DNA from 4 places in the Metabacillus dongyingensis genome. Region 4 is predicted to be linked to each of the others. Evidence: riboswitches for the same ligand, from Rfam matches in the RefSeq annotation. Region 4 holds a riboswitch; each other region holds the start of a gene.
What was found. A riboswitch is a leader RNA that binds a small molecule or an ion and turns the genes downstream of it on or off. The one in region 4 is predicted to bind cobalamin.

Region 1: another riboswitch for cobalamin. It lies ahead of K8L98_RS13710 (energy-coupling factor ABC transporter permease); the one in region 4 lies ahead of K8L98_RS04570 (ribonucleoside-diphosphate reductase subunit alpha).
Region 2: another riboswitch for cobalamin. It lies ahead of K8L98_RS16735 (DUF4430 domain-containing protein); the one in region 4 lies ahead of K8L98_RS04570 (ribonucleoside-diphosphate reductase subunit alpha).
Region 3: another riboswitch for cobalamin. It lies ahead of K8L98_RS13630 (FecCD family ABC transporter permease); the one in region 4 lies ahead of K8L98_RS04570 (ribonucleoside-diphosphate reductase subunit alpha).

Annotation. Positions count from the first base shown of each region.
Region 1 is NZ_CP082944.1:2,763,922-2,767,522, reverse strand. It holds gene cbiQ (cobalt ECF transporter T component CbiQ) at 1-537, opposite strand, end outside; gene K8L98_RS13715 (energy-coupling factor ABC transporter substrate-binding protein) at 563-838, opposite strand; gene K8L98_RS13710 (energy-coupling factor ABC transporter permease) at 839-1,597, opposite strand; cobalamin riboswitch at 1,745-1,936, opposite strand; cobalamin riboswitch at 2,411-2,599, shown strand; gene K8L98_RS13705 ((2Fe-2S) ferredoxin domain-containing protein) at 2,725-3,099, shown strand; gene cobJ (precorrin-3B C(17)-methyltransferase) at 3,446-3,601, shown strand, end outside.
Region 2 is NZ_CP082944.1:3,392,586-3,396,186, reverse strand. It holds gene K8L98_RS16740 (ATP-binding protein) at 1-1,308, shown strand, start outside; cobalamin riboswitch at 1,397-1,598, shown strand; gene K8L98_RS16735 (DUF4430 domain-containing protein) at 1,764-2,183, shown strand; gene K8L98_RS16730 (ECF transporter S component) at 2,198-2,713, shown strand; gene K8L98_RS16725 (cob(I)yrinic acid a,c-diamide adenosyltransferase) at 2,785-3,363, shown strand.
Region 3 is NZ_CP082944.1:2,748,251-2,751,851, forward strand. It holds gene K8L98_RS13625 (heme ABC transporter ATP-binding protein) at 1-730, opposite strand, end outside; gene K8L98_RS13630 (FecCD family ABC transporter permease) at 733-1,821, opposite strand; cobalamin riboswitch at 1,948-2,108, opposite strand; gene bluB (5,6-dimethylbenzimidazole synthase) at 2,114-2,770, opposite strand; gene K8L98_RS13640 (GHMP family kinase ATP-binding protein) at 2,865-3,601, opposite strand, start outside.
Region 4 is NZ_CP082944.1:898,833-902,433, forward strand. It holds gene K8L98_RS04570 (ribonucleoside-diphosphate reductase subunit alpha) at 1-2,253, opposite strand, end outside; cobalamin riboswitch at 2,452-2,634, opposite strand; gene dat (D-amino-acid transaminase) at 2,882-3,601, shown strand, end outside.

The DNA.
Region 1 (3,601 bases), 1.9 Mb from region 4:
TTGGGAAAGATAGATTTCATGCATCTTATCCAACAGTACAAAGATAAAACGATAAGTCAATCCCACTAATTCTATAAAAAGAGTCGGCAGGTTTACTTTTTTTAATACCCATATCAACTGGGGAAGAGTTGTTGTCAAAATCAGGAAGTACAAACAGCTCACACTTGCTAAGGCAGTTGCAGCGAGATGATAGGCCTGATTGATGCTATATGGGCTAACATATAGTTGCCATGATCCCATTTGAATACTCCATATTGCATTTATTCTTTCACCATTCGCAGGAGCAATTGAAACTAAAATGGCAATTATGCTGGAAAACAGAAAAAAAGAAGGAAACAGAAGAAGCTTTATATAATGATAAAAAGGTATTTTCGCACCAAAAACAATACCTACACTCATCAAAATAAATGTTAGACAAGCAATACATATATTCTTTGTAATGATCGTAAATAGTAAATAAGCAAAAGCAAACCCAACTTTCTCAACTGGATGAACATCTTTTAATGCACTAGTATAAGCATAATCATCGATTTTCAACATTAGGATCCCTTGTTTCTGCCATTTATTTAGAGGAATATTTTTTCCTGGCCCGGCCAAATCCGATTACATAACCAATGACAATCGCACCAGCAGCAGCCTGTAAAGAAAATAGTAAACTTTCAATTTCACCGCTTGGCGGCTCCCAAATTGTACTGAACCAAGGCTCATAAGCAGGTGCAATTTCCTCAATTAATTCTTCTGCTTGACCGTCAGCCCCGCTAAATTCAGCATCTTTTTGGAGATATAAAGGAATAATTGCCAACACAATAACGAATAAAAACAAAATGAAATTTTTCATTTACCTAACCTCCTTAACAGCAGGCAGTTGATTTAATTCGGGCATATTATATTTTTGTAGCAAATTCATAACAATAACCGTTAATAATCCTTCACTAATTGCTAACGGAATTTGAGTAAAGGCAAAGATGGCTGCAAATTTTGAAAAAGATGCTGTAAATCCGCCCACTTCAGCTGGAAATGCTAGAGCTAATTGGACTGAAGTAACTAAGTATGTACCTAAATCTCCCAGCATAGCTGCCAGAAAAACAGCAACCGCAAACGATATCTTCCCTTTAATGCTGATCTTAAAGATTGCATATGCTAACAACGGACCTGCGACTGCCATCGAAAAAGCATTTGCACCTAAGGTTGTCAAACCGCCGTGCGCTAATAACAATGACTGAAATAATAGCACGATCGTACCCAATACACTCATTGCTGCAGGTCCAAACAATATGGCTCCTAAACCTGCTCCAGTTGGGTGAGAGCAACTGCCTGTTACTGAGGGAATCTTTAAGGCAGATAATACAAACGCAAAAGCAGCAGACAGGCCAAGCATTGTTTTCAATTCAGGGTTTTCTTTAAGCTTCTTACGTATAGAACGCAAGCCGGCAAGTATGAAGGGAAGTGTTGCAGCCCACCAAAAAACCGCCCAGCCAAAAGGCAAAAAACCTTCCATGATATGCATAGCATAAGCATCTTCGTACGAATTCAGCCAAAAATAACTTGTTAATCCCAGCACCATGATTAGTGACACCTGCCATGATTTTTTATTCATCTTCAATCTCCCTTAAAATTAGTAGCGTTCAAATAAAAAAAGCATTTAAACCCACTAGAGTTTAAATGCTTACAAGACAATTGTCAGCCCGTCACACAGACACAGCAATATCCTTTCGCACACACCTCCCTATTTCCCGTAGGTCACATTATGTTCTTTATACAGGCAGGTCTCCTGACTCATCTTCATTGTTTCCTGCGTCTTCCCGCTTTTTATAAAAAGCAGTGACAATATGCAGGTCACTCAGACTTACAGTGGCGGGAACCGTGTCGGACTTACACCGAGCTTCCCTTTTAAGCTATACATTCTCAATGTACAGCACCTGTTAAGATTGATTAATTTGTCTATACCTTACTATAAGGTTTAGCAGTTGTCTATTTATTTTTCTATGATTTAGCATGATCAAAAGAGGTATTTATGTCCTTTTTTATCCAACTATATGCATAAATAGGTTTCATATTTTTATAATAAATGTTTTTTCATACACGAGAAGGATCTTAATATATCTAATTCTGTCTCGATCATTAATTTTAGGAGTGTCCACCTCAACTCACAGAATAATAATGTAGAGGCGCTGAGTTTCATAAATTTAGTATTAAAGTTTCTTTTGCTTCAAGGGAATGGTGAAACGAATAGCAGGGGAAATGGCTTATTTTAATGTGATTTAGCGCTTCCGTTTTATCCGCCAAAATAATTGGACGGATTTTTTTGTTGTCCGATTTTTTAAAAAGTAGTTTGCTAATTTCTGAATTCTTGTTTAATATGAATATCGAAATAGACAAATTTATGAAATAATAACATTAAGAATAATAATTAAATAATTAAAAGATAGGTTCAAAAATCTTACCAAGATTTTGATTAAAAGGGAAGTACGGTGAAAAGCCGTCGCGGTACCCGCCACTGTAATGGGGAGCTTATTGCAAATGTCACTGATAATATTCGGGAAGACGCAATAAAGCAATGAACCTTAGTCAGGAGACCTGCCTATCTTTTACGCATACCCACGGGCTTATGGGTAGATGTGTAGTAGAAAATGCTATGTTCTTTTGCTATGTATTTTTTGTGCACCTCTATCTATTAGGGGTGCATTTTTATTTTTCAAAAAATAATGGACTGGAAGTGCTAAAATGACAACTTGGAATTTGAGGGAAACGAAACATCATGTATTAATTTGCAATGGCAGCAGCTGTATGAGGAAAGGAGGCGAGGAGGTTACGCAGGCGATTAGGGAGGAAGTCACAAATATGAATCTTGATACCTTGATACATACGACACGAACCCGCTGTAACGGAAGATGCAAGGATGCTTGTGTTGTAATTGTGTATCCTGAAGGAACATGGTACAAGGCGATTACTCCGGAAATTGGAAGTAAAATCGTACAGAAACATTTGGCTGGAAAAGAAATTTTAGAAGAAGCCGTTATTTACAAATATGATCAACAAGGTTTTGCTGCTCCGGAAAACACAGAGTGTGTAGCCGGAATATCCAAACCAATAAAATAAAGCCGTTAATTTGTCATCCTTTGAGATTCCTGAATAGCAGCATGAATTTGATGGGGAATTAGCATAGATAGAGTATCAGGTATACCTTGGGAACTTATGCTGGATAAAAAATTCTCAAACAACTTTACATAAACGGGTACTCGTTGTTGGTTCACTTATTATATTTAAAATTTTTCGTCAACACGAAGAACAAATCAATTGAAAAAAGGTTATGAATCCGGAATTGTCCTGCTGCGGCAAGAATGCCATTTATGTCTGGATATGATCGAAACTGATTAATCTTGGAAACGTTTAGTTTAGAGTCAGGCAGTTTATGTTGGCTGATAGTTTGAAAGGAGGAGCAAACGTGCGGGGAAAGTTACTTGTAATTGGTTTTGGACCTGGAAGTTTTGAACATATGACAAATAGAGCTCAGGAAGCCATACAAGAGAGCGATTATATCATTGGTTATAAAACATATGTTGAGTTAATAGAAAATCTCTTGACCGATCAGAAAATTATT
Region 2 (3,601 bases), 2.5 Mb from region 4:
CTTGCTGTTCATGAAACAACAAAGCATACGACAAAATATATTCTGCTTGCGGCAGGTATTGCCATTGTATTAACAACGATATTCGCATTCTTTCTATCAACAAGAATCACTTATCCGCTCAGAAAAATGCGGGAAGTAACGCAGGAGCTTACACGAGGAAAATTTGATACGAAGGTGCCGATTTTAAGTCATGACGAAATTGGCGAGCTTGCCGTCGCGTTTAATCAAATGGGCAGGCAGCTGAAATTCAATATCAATGCACTCAACCAGGAAAAAGAACATTTAACCAGTATTTTAAGCAGTATGGCAGATGGAGTCATTACGCTGAATATTGACGGGACGATTCTCGTCACCAATCCCCCTGCTGAACGGTTTCTTCAGTCCTGGTACTACGAACAAAAAATGCAAATTAATGAGGGAGAGGAAATCCCTCCAGTAGCAAAAGAATTATTTCAAAGAGTTGTCAGCACAGAGAGAGAACACATAGTCGAGGTCAATCTGCAGGGCAGAAGCTGGGTGATGGTTATGAGCCCTCTCTATAACCAGTCATATGTTCGGGGTGCAGTTGCTGTTCTCAGAGATATGACAGAAGAGAGAAGGCTGGATAAGCTGCGGAAGGATTTTATTGCCAATGTAAGTCATGAGCTGAGAACGCCGATTGCCATGCTGCAGGGATACAGTGAAGCGATCGTCGATGACATTGCAAGCTCTGAAGAAGAGAAAAAGGAGATTGCACAGGTAATCTACGATGAATCGCTGCGCATGGGAAGACTTGTTAACGATTTACTGGACCTGGCAAGAATGGAAGCCGGTCACATTTCTCTGAATTTAGAACGAATCTCGATTCATGAGTTTATTGAAAAAATCAACCGAAAATTCCAGGGACTTGCAAGGGACAAAAAAATTACGTTAACCTCTTCATTTTCGATAGATGACCCTGAGTTTGTTTTAGATCCCGATAAAATTGAGCAGGTTTTGACGAATCTTATTGATAATGCGATCAGGCATACGCTTGAAGGGGGATCTGTTGAAATTCATGTTCAAACCGTTGCAGGCGGCATGAAAATAGATGTAAAAGACACAGGTACAGGTATTGTAGAAGAAGATCTGCCTTTTGTCTTTGAACGGTTTTATAAAGCAGATAAAGCAAGAACGAGAGGCCGTTCGGGCACGGGACTTGGCCTCGCGATTGCAAAAAACATCGTAGATGCCCATTCCGGCACGATCAATGTACACAGCAAGGTAAATGAAGGTACAGCATTCAGCTTCTATTTGCCTCGAAAAAGCGATCTTTCTGATAGAACGTGACGAAAATTCTTGTTTCATAAGGAACGCCTTATAAAATTACTGTTGAAGACCTGAGTCATTTTATGTAAAATAAGACTGAATTAAAAATCGTATATTTTGAGATATAGGTGCTTTACGCTTAATAGGGAATCGGGTGCAATGCCTGAACTGTCCCCGCAACTGTATTTGCCGACGAAACTTTGGTTAAACCACTATATAATCAGATGGCTCTCTTGCTGTTTATTATATGGGAAGGTTCAAGTGGAGAATGAAGCAAAAGTCAGTAGACCTGCCGGAATCTCTTACATTGTTTGTATTCTTCGGGGGTTGAGCATAGAAACGGCAGGATTTATGTTTCATTGCATACAATCTGTTTCTTATTATGCCGTTTATTAAGCCCATCTGCAGATGGGCTTTTTGTTTTGTGGTTTCATGTTTCACCAAATAGTTACATACAGATGAAGGAGAGATTAGTTGTGAATAAATTTTTAAGCTTACTGTCTGTTTTATTTTTAGCGCTGCTTGCAGCTTGCGGAAATACAGCAGAGGAGCCGAAGAAGGAAGCTCAGGGATCAGAGCAGGCCGCTGAAAATGGAGAAAAAGCAGAAGAGACAAAAGCTGTTGTTACACTGACTAAAAACGAAATGGCAGAGAAAGTTGATTCAAAAGAAGTATCTTTTGAAGAAGGGCAGACTCTGATGGATGCAATGAAAGCGAATTTTGAAGTGGAAGAAGCTGGAGGGTTCATCAGCGGAATTGATGGAATGATGGCAAGCGATAAGGATAAAACCTACTGGCACTTAATCGTAAATGGAGAAGATGCGATGACTGGTGCTAATGAAATCGAGCTGAAAGATGGAGATAAAGTAGAGTTCGATTTAAGAAAATATGAGTAATCCTGGATCACGTTATGACAACTAGAAGAATCAGTCTGCTTTCCCTGCTGATTGCTTTATCAGTTGTAGGGCGAATGGCCTTTCAATTTGTTCCGAACGTCCAGCCAATGACAGCGATTATTCTGATTACTTCAATCCTAATTGGTCCTGTAAATGGCATGATTGTAGCCGTATTAGGCTGCTTCTTGAGCAATTTGCTGCTCGGAATGGGAACATGGACAATCTGGCAAATGCTCGCATGGGGTACACTCGCGTTATTATCAGGTTTTTTAGGCAAATTTGTGAAATCAAATCGTCTGATCATCTTTACACCCATTTCTGTATTGTCGGGTTATCTTTTCGGGTTTGTTGTATCACTGAATATGTTTGTATTAACTGACCATGGCTTAGCTTATTACCTTGCAGGCTTGCCTTTTGATACAGCACATGCAATCGGAAATGGAATTTTCTTTCTTCTGCTTTATCCTGTTATGCGAAAAACGTTTGAGTATTACTTGAATAAGAAGGATTATGGCATAACAATGCAATAAGAAAAATGGTAAAATAAAAGAGCGATTAGATTCGCTCTTTTTATTTTAAACCCTAAAGGAGCTGCTTAAAATTGAATCTGTATACGAGAACTGGCGACAAAGGGAAAACAAGTATAATTGGCGGCCGTGTCGACAAAGATGACTTAAGAGTCGAGGCATACGGCACAATTGATGAAGTAAATTCATTTGTCGGACTTGCCATGACGTGGCTTCATGAAGAAAAACTGATTGACTTGTATCATGAATTTGAAAAGATCCAGCATGAACTGTTTGATTGCGGCAGTGATCTTGCGGTTATACATGGCAAACAGAAGCATCCCTATAAAACAACAGCTGAAATGATTGCATTTTTAGAAGAAAGAATCGATCATTATTCTGCTGAAGCTCCTCCGCTGCAGCGATTTATCCTTCCCGGAGGCACACAAGCAGCATCCGCGATACATATTGCAAGAACAGTAGCCAGAAGAGCTGAACGCTGCATCGTTTCCCTGCAGAAGCAGACGGAGATTAATGAACACGTATTAACATATATGAATAGATTGTCAGATTACTTCTTTGCTGCTGCAAGAGTCGCGAATGCGAGGCTTGGCTCTAAAGATGTAGAATACGAAAGAAGCGCAATCGTATTTACGAAGCCTAAACAATCATAAAATAGCTGGAAATAAAGGAAGGGAGCACCTTCCTTTTTATACGTTCAGGAATTTATAAAAGTCAAAAGGCTGTGGATTATATAATAAAGATATCTGCGTTCGGAGCCGGCGCCGATGCCTAGATGCGTGTCAGAACGAATCCGCCAAAAAAGTCACAAACGGACTTTTCTTGCGGATTCTTATCTGTCATGCTTGAGCTAAACGGGCGCTTGAACTTTTCTTGAACAGATATATAGTG
Region 3 (3,601 bases), 1.8 Mb from region 4:
ATGGATGTATATTGATATCTGCATTAACTCTGAAGATTTCCTTTAATAATTGTTTTGTCAGTACTTCTTCTGGGGAGCCGTAAGCTGCAATTTCTCCTTGGTGCATAACAAATATACGATCACAGTAATAAGCAGCTAGATTTAAATCATGTAATGCTGCAATAACAGTAATGTTTTTCAGCTTCTGAACTAAATCCATAATTTGTATTTGATGATGTACATCTAAATGATTGGTTGGTTCATCAAGTAAGAGTACCTTGGCTTCTTGTGCAAGAGCTCTTGCAATCATGACCCGTTGTTTTTCACCGCCAGATAATGAAGAAAAACTCCGCTGTTTGAATTCCTGCATTCCAACCTTTTCTAAGGCCAGGTCTATAATGTCTTCATCATGTTTTGTATCTGCTTTAAGAAAGCCTTTGTGAGGGGAACGGCCCATCAATACAATTTCTCTTACTGTGAAATCAAATGTGACAGGTGATTCCTGACTGACAATAGCGAGGTGCTGTGATAACTTACGGGAAGACATTTTATCTATATATTCACCTGAAAGAGTGATAACACCAGCATCTGGTCTTATCACACGAGACATATTTTTTAATAAAGTGGATTTACCGCTTCCGTTTGGACCAATAATACCTGCTACTTCACCAGAATGAATATTCAGATTAACTTCTTTAAGTACTTTTCGTTTTCCAATAGAAGCTGAAATATCTTTTATTGAAACATCCATGCTTAGCCCCCTCCTCCAAATGAATATGAACTCTTGCGTAAAAGCCAAATAAAAAATGGAGCACCGCAAAGAGCTGTTACGATCCCAATTGGCATTTCCTCGGGAGCAATGATAAGTCTTGCAAATAAATCAGCCATCACAAGAAATACAGACCCCATTAAAGCACTGATGGGGATATGCATTTTATGGTCAGATCCAAGGATGAGACGAACAATATGAGGAATCATTAATCCGATAAAACCAATGGCTCCACTGACAGCAACTAAAACCCCTGTTAGTAGTGCAGTAACTAAAATTAATATTTTTCGAAATACTTCTACGTTCAACCCTAAAGTAACAGCTGCCTCTTCCCCCATTAAGAGCAAATTCATATAGCGATACTGGCTCCAAATGAAAATAAAAACAATAACTGTTATTACAAAAGGTATAGGTATGTGCTTCCAGTTTGCTCCTGCCAAGCTTCCCATCATCCAAAACAACGCATCCCTTATCCCTTCTTGACGAGGTGCAGAAATGACGATGAAGCTTGTAAATGCAGATAGAATCATAGAAACTGAAATTCCAGCTAATAGGAGACGTTCAGTTGAAATTCTTCCCCCGACTTGCGACAGTAGAAAAACCAGAACAACTGAAAGAAGCGAGCCTAAAAATGCAGCAAGTGATAATGCATATTGTCCAAACATTGAAAACGCACCAAAGATAATGACTAGTGTAGCCCCAACAGATGCACCCGATGAAACTCCTAGTATATAGGGATCCGCTAACGAATTCCGAACCAAAGCTTGTATTGTTGTACCAGCGATAGTTAACCCGGCGCCTACAATTACTCCTAATATCACTCTTGGAAAACGAATGTTCCAAATGATATTCTCTTCTGCTTTAGACCATGTGACAGGAATCCATTCTTGTAAAATTGGAATTTTATAAGCTATGATTTTCCAAAATGTTGCCGGATGAATTGAAACAGGACCAACCATCACTGCAATCGTTACTACTGTGATAAGAGCAATGACTAAGAGCATAACAATGCTTATATGTTTGTAACCCCCAATGGCTTCCTGCTTATGACTATTAATAGAAATCAACTCCATTCTTCAAAAAACGCTCCTCTGATTCGAAATGCAGAAATTAAGACAAATAAAAAACGCCCACCTAAACCATGAGCGAACTTAAACTAAAACGAGAAAAAGGATACACTTAAAAGCACTCTCTCCATTCCCGCAGTAATAATAAAGGCAGATCTCCTGACTTATGCATCACCCTGCTTTAAGCACTTCCTATAAAATAAAACCATTTAACAGTGCGCGGGGAAGTTCTGGATTCACACCACATTTCCCTATTAAGTCCACCTTAGGACACCTTCACTTCTAAATAATTATTGTTTCAATCACCCTGATGTTTGTTTTCCCCCCATTTATTTTCATAGATAAGCTGTTCTAAAGGATGCCTTTTTTCCCAATTAGCTAATTCTAAAATAGGTTTCTCCGGATATTCATCCGTATAACCAATAGATAGAAGAGCGATAGGATCTATATGAAGAGGGATATCTAAAATGTCACGAATATCATTCTTTTTATAAAAACTTACCCACCCTAAGGCAAGCCCTTCAGCACAAGCTGCCAGCCACATATTTTGAATGGCACAGGCTGTTGAAAGAATATCTGTTTCAGGAATTGAATTTCTCCCTAATACATGTGAACCTCCTCTTGCTGGGTCGCAAGTTACACATATTGTGATTGGAGCTTCTTTTATACCTTCTACTTTTAAACCAAGAAATCTTGTTTCTCTTTCTCCATCATAATGAATAGCTAATGCTCGTCTTTCCTTGTCTGCTGCCCAAGCTAATTTTTCTTTTATTTTTTCAGATGAAATGATTATGAAATTCCAAGGCTGCATAAATCCAACTGAAGGTGCATGGTGAGCAGCGTTTAATATTCTATGTATAATATCTTTAGAAATAGGGACAGACAGAAAGCTTCGAATATCTCTTCTCTTGTAAATCACTTTATAAACAGATTCTTTTTCTTCTTTAGAAAACATAAAATTTCTCTCCTCTATTTTCTAAAAAGTTTTCACTATCTTACATTTTCCGGAATCCCGCAAAACTTCATTGTCAATTATTAAGTCAGTCTAATCAGTCTGATCTATGAAAATAATAGAAAGGTTTCATGTTAGGCTGATTGCTCAACTGGATAATACGTTTAGAAATTGTTTCTGCAATTTCGCCAATATTCTCAAAAGACGGATTCAATAAAACCCCTAGAACAGTGCCGCTGTGAGCGATGATAAGTCCTCCATCGTACTTTAAAGCAAAGCTTTTAAATTCACTAAAATAACGTTTTGGCAATATTTTTTGGTTTATACTGGCGCTTAGTGTCGCTGCTTGACAAACAAAAGACAAATCCTGAAATTCTATTCCTAATTTAACCAAATCATATGCCTTTGAGAAAACGGCTTGATCCTCCTTGCTATATCGTTTGGGCTGTCTGTTAAATTCAAGCGTATTAATTGTTCCTCCTAAATCCATTCCGATCAAAACGAAGGATGGTAAAGGACCTAGCGTCTCTATTAATTGTCCATGAATGTAGTCGTATGCAACCACCTCTTTATACATAACACCATCAGTAGGCTCAATCTCACTGGAAATCCGTGAGATGACCTCTTCTGACAAGGGTATGGAATAACTATCCGCAACAGCCTTCATTGCCGCAACAACATCAGCTGAACTACTGGCCAATCCTTTACCCCTCGGAATATTCGAGTTAACCTCCAAATGCCCTCCGCCTTTTAAATCAAACCATTGAAACACCTTTTTGCATGCCTCTACCGCTTTTGTATTTGAGAGTGATCCAGTAATCTCACCCATCTTGT
Region 4 (3,601 bases):
TTCTATGGCACTTGAAGTAGACCGGACATAATAGGTGGTCTTTAAACCTGCCTTCCAGGCTGATAGGTGCAAGTTCAGCAATTCTTTTGCTTTTATCGTGTTCTGTACATAAAAATTAAACGAAACCGATTGATCAATATGCTTTTGTCTTGCGGCATTCTGCCTGATGCTCCACATTTGATCAATGAAATAGGCTGACTTATAGTACCATGTGGTTTCGGCATTTAAATCTGGAGCAGTAACAGGTATTTTATAATCCTTTTTCTCTTCAGAGTACATTTTTTGGAAAATTGGATCGATGCTCGCTGTACTGCCAGCAAGAATGGAGGTAGAAGCATTTGGCGCCACAGCCATCAAGTAGCCGTTGCGAAGCCCTTTTTCCATAACCTGCTGTTTTAATTCATCCCATGGCATATTTTCCGAAGTGTAATCTCTGCTTTCGAAATACTCTCCGGTATGCCATTTTGATCCCTCAAAAACTGGATAGGCTCCTTTTTCAGCAGCAAGCTTCATACTTGCCTGGATCGTGTAAAAGGCAATCTCTTCATATAACTTGTCAGCATACTGTACGGCTTCTTCGTCTTCCCATTTCAGACGTTTTAAAGCAAGCAGGTGATGCCAGCCGAATGTTCCAAGGCCGACTGCACGGTATTTCTGATTGGTGAGTTTAGCCTGCATCACAGGTATGTCATTCAGATCTATCACGTTATCGAGCATTCTGACCTGGATGGTAATAAGACGCTCAAGCACTTCATCAGCGGCAGCTCTTGCAAGATTAATAGATGACAGATTGCAGACAACAAAATCACCCGGCGTTTTAACGGTGATGATTTTTCCGTCTTCTGTGAATTGCTCATCCATTGTCGTTGCGCTCTGATTTTGAGTTATCTCTGTACACAGATTGCTGCAATAGACCATGCCCTTATGTGAATTCGGATTGCTGCGATTCACTTCATCACGATAAAACATGAATGGGGTGCCTGATTCAAGCTGGCCTTTCATGATGCCTTTCATAATTTCAATAGCAGGTACGGTTTGTTTAGATAGATCAGGATGATTGACGCATTCCCAATACTTATCGCGGAAGGAGCCGAAACCTTTTCCTTCATCGTAAAAATCTTCTAAGGAATACCCCATCACTTTACGGACTTCATGCGGATCAAATAAATGCCAGTCGCCGCGGTTTTCCGCCTGCTCCATGAAAAGATCCGGCAAGCAGACACCTGTAAATAAGTCATGAGTTCTTAAACGCTCATCGCCATTATTCAGCTTTGAATCCAGGAATGAAAAGATATCTTTATGCCACACATCCAAATAGACAGCGATGGCTCCTTTCCTTTGACCGAGCTGGTCTACACTTACTGCCGTATTATTCAGCTGCTTCATCCATGGGATGACACCGGATGAGACCCCTTTAAAGCCTTTGATGTCACTTCCGCGGCTGCGGATTTTTCCTAAATAAACTCCGATGCCTCCGCCTGATTTTGAAAGATTTGCAATATCTGTATTGCTGTCAAAGATTCCTTGCAGACTATCATCTACTGTATCTATAAAACAGCTCGACAGCTGGCCAACAGGCTTGCCGGCATTTGAAAGCGTCGGTGTAGCAACGGTCATGTACAAATTGCTGAGGGCCCAGTAAGCTTCTTTGACAAGCTGCAGACGGTGCTCTGTCTTTTCATTGGCCATTAGCGTCATGGCAATGACCAAATAACGTTCCTGAGGCAGTTCAAATATTTTTTTATCAAAATCTCTTGCTAAGTAGCGGTCAGACAGAGTGCGAAGTCCAATATATGTAAACAGCTTGTCTTTTTCCGGCTGAATGATGGAAGAGAGGCTTTCTATTTCTTCATGTGAATAGGCGTTAAGCAAATGCGGACTGTATATGCCCTTATCAGTGAGTGTTTGGATTAAGTTCACAAACGAATCATATCCATTATGCTGATTGCGGTTGAATGCAGCTTCCTTATAAAGCTTTCTTAGATAAATGCGAGCACAAAAGTAAGTCCATTGAGGCTCAAGCTCACTAATATTGGAGAGGCCTTCGAGAATAAGGAGATTGGAGATTTGGGATGTTGTATATTCACTGCGGCCATCGATGCTTTGGATGATTCTTGTGCTGTAATCATCCAGGTCAAGCTCTTTAAAGTCGTGTCCGATTTCATCTATGAAATTCTTAATCCGTTTTTCTGAAAATGGGGATTTCTCAAGTGTAAGTTCATTAAAAATAATAGTTGCCATTGTGGTTGCCATTTGACATCCTCCTAAAAAATAATAAAAAAGCGCAAGCGCCATTATCAGCTTCTAGTTCTGAACGGGGAGCCTGAATTTTTATGCCTAAAAAAAATCCGCTCATGGGATCATGAGCGGATCAAACGATAGAATAACAGGGTGAAAGCAGTCCTGTTATTAACCATCGTTCCATCTCCTCAGTCCCCGAAGAATTCGAAACTATCTAGCAATCAAATGGCAGGTCTCCTGACTTGTGATCATTCTTCGCTGAGTCCTTCCCATACTTCAATCTCGTACAGTGGTAATCCCAGTTCGTCACACTTACAGTTGCGGGGACAGTTCCGGATTTGCACCGGATTCCCTTTTAAGCCAATAAATTGGCACCTTTGCTCGCTGTTGTTTTTCAATATGTAGTATTGTAGTTTTGATTAAATATCAATATGTTGTGTTCTTGGCTAATTTCATCATAATGGACAGGAAAAGAAATTTCAACTTAAATCTTCTGAAATTCAAATAAAAATGTAAAACCATTTTACAGACCAGCGTGTTTCATCATAACATAGGGAGAGGAAGTTTTTCATTCAATCACATTTATTCGATCCGATTTATTTTTGAAAACAGCTTTCAATCTAAATAAAGGAGCCTTCATATGTACATACTTTTAAACGGTGAATTTAAACAGAAAAACGAAGTATCCATTGACTTTGAGGATAGAGGATATCAATTCGGGGATGGTGTGTACGAGGTTATTAGAGTATATAATGGCTCATATTTTGCGATGAAAGAGCATATGGAGCGATTTGTCAGAAGTGCAAAAGAGATTAAGATTGTACTGCAGAATACAGCAGAGGAATTAACGGCGATGCTTAATGAGCTGCTTCGGAAAAATCAAGTGCAGGACGGCGCGGTCTATATGCAAATCACACGGGGCGTAACAGGGAGGAAGCACCTTTTCCCCGGGCAAGACGTTAAGCCTCAAATTGTGGCCTATCCAATTCCCTGTTCAAAACCTGCAGCAGAACAGGAAAAAGGAATTAAACTGCATTTGATGGAGGATGTCCGCTGGCTCCGATGTGACATTAAAAGTTTGAATTTGCTGGGGAATGTCCTTGCAAAGCAGGAAGCTTTTGAAAATGGTGCATATGAGGCTCTGCTGCACAGGGGCAAGCATATAACGGAAGGCTCTTCATCCAATTTTTACGGAGTAAGGAACGGTGTGATTTATACTCATCCTGCCAATAACTTGATTTTAAATGGCATCACACGGATGAAGGTCGTTGAACTGTGTGAAAAAAACGGTTTAACGCTAATCGAAGAAATGATCAAAGCAGATGATCTTGTAAACCTTGATGAAGCTTTTATTACTTCA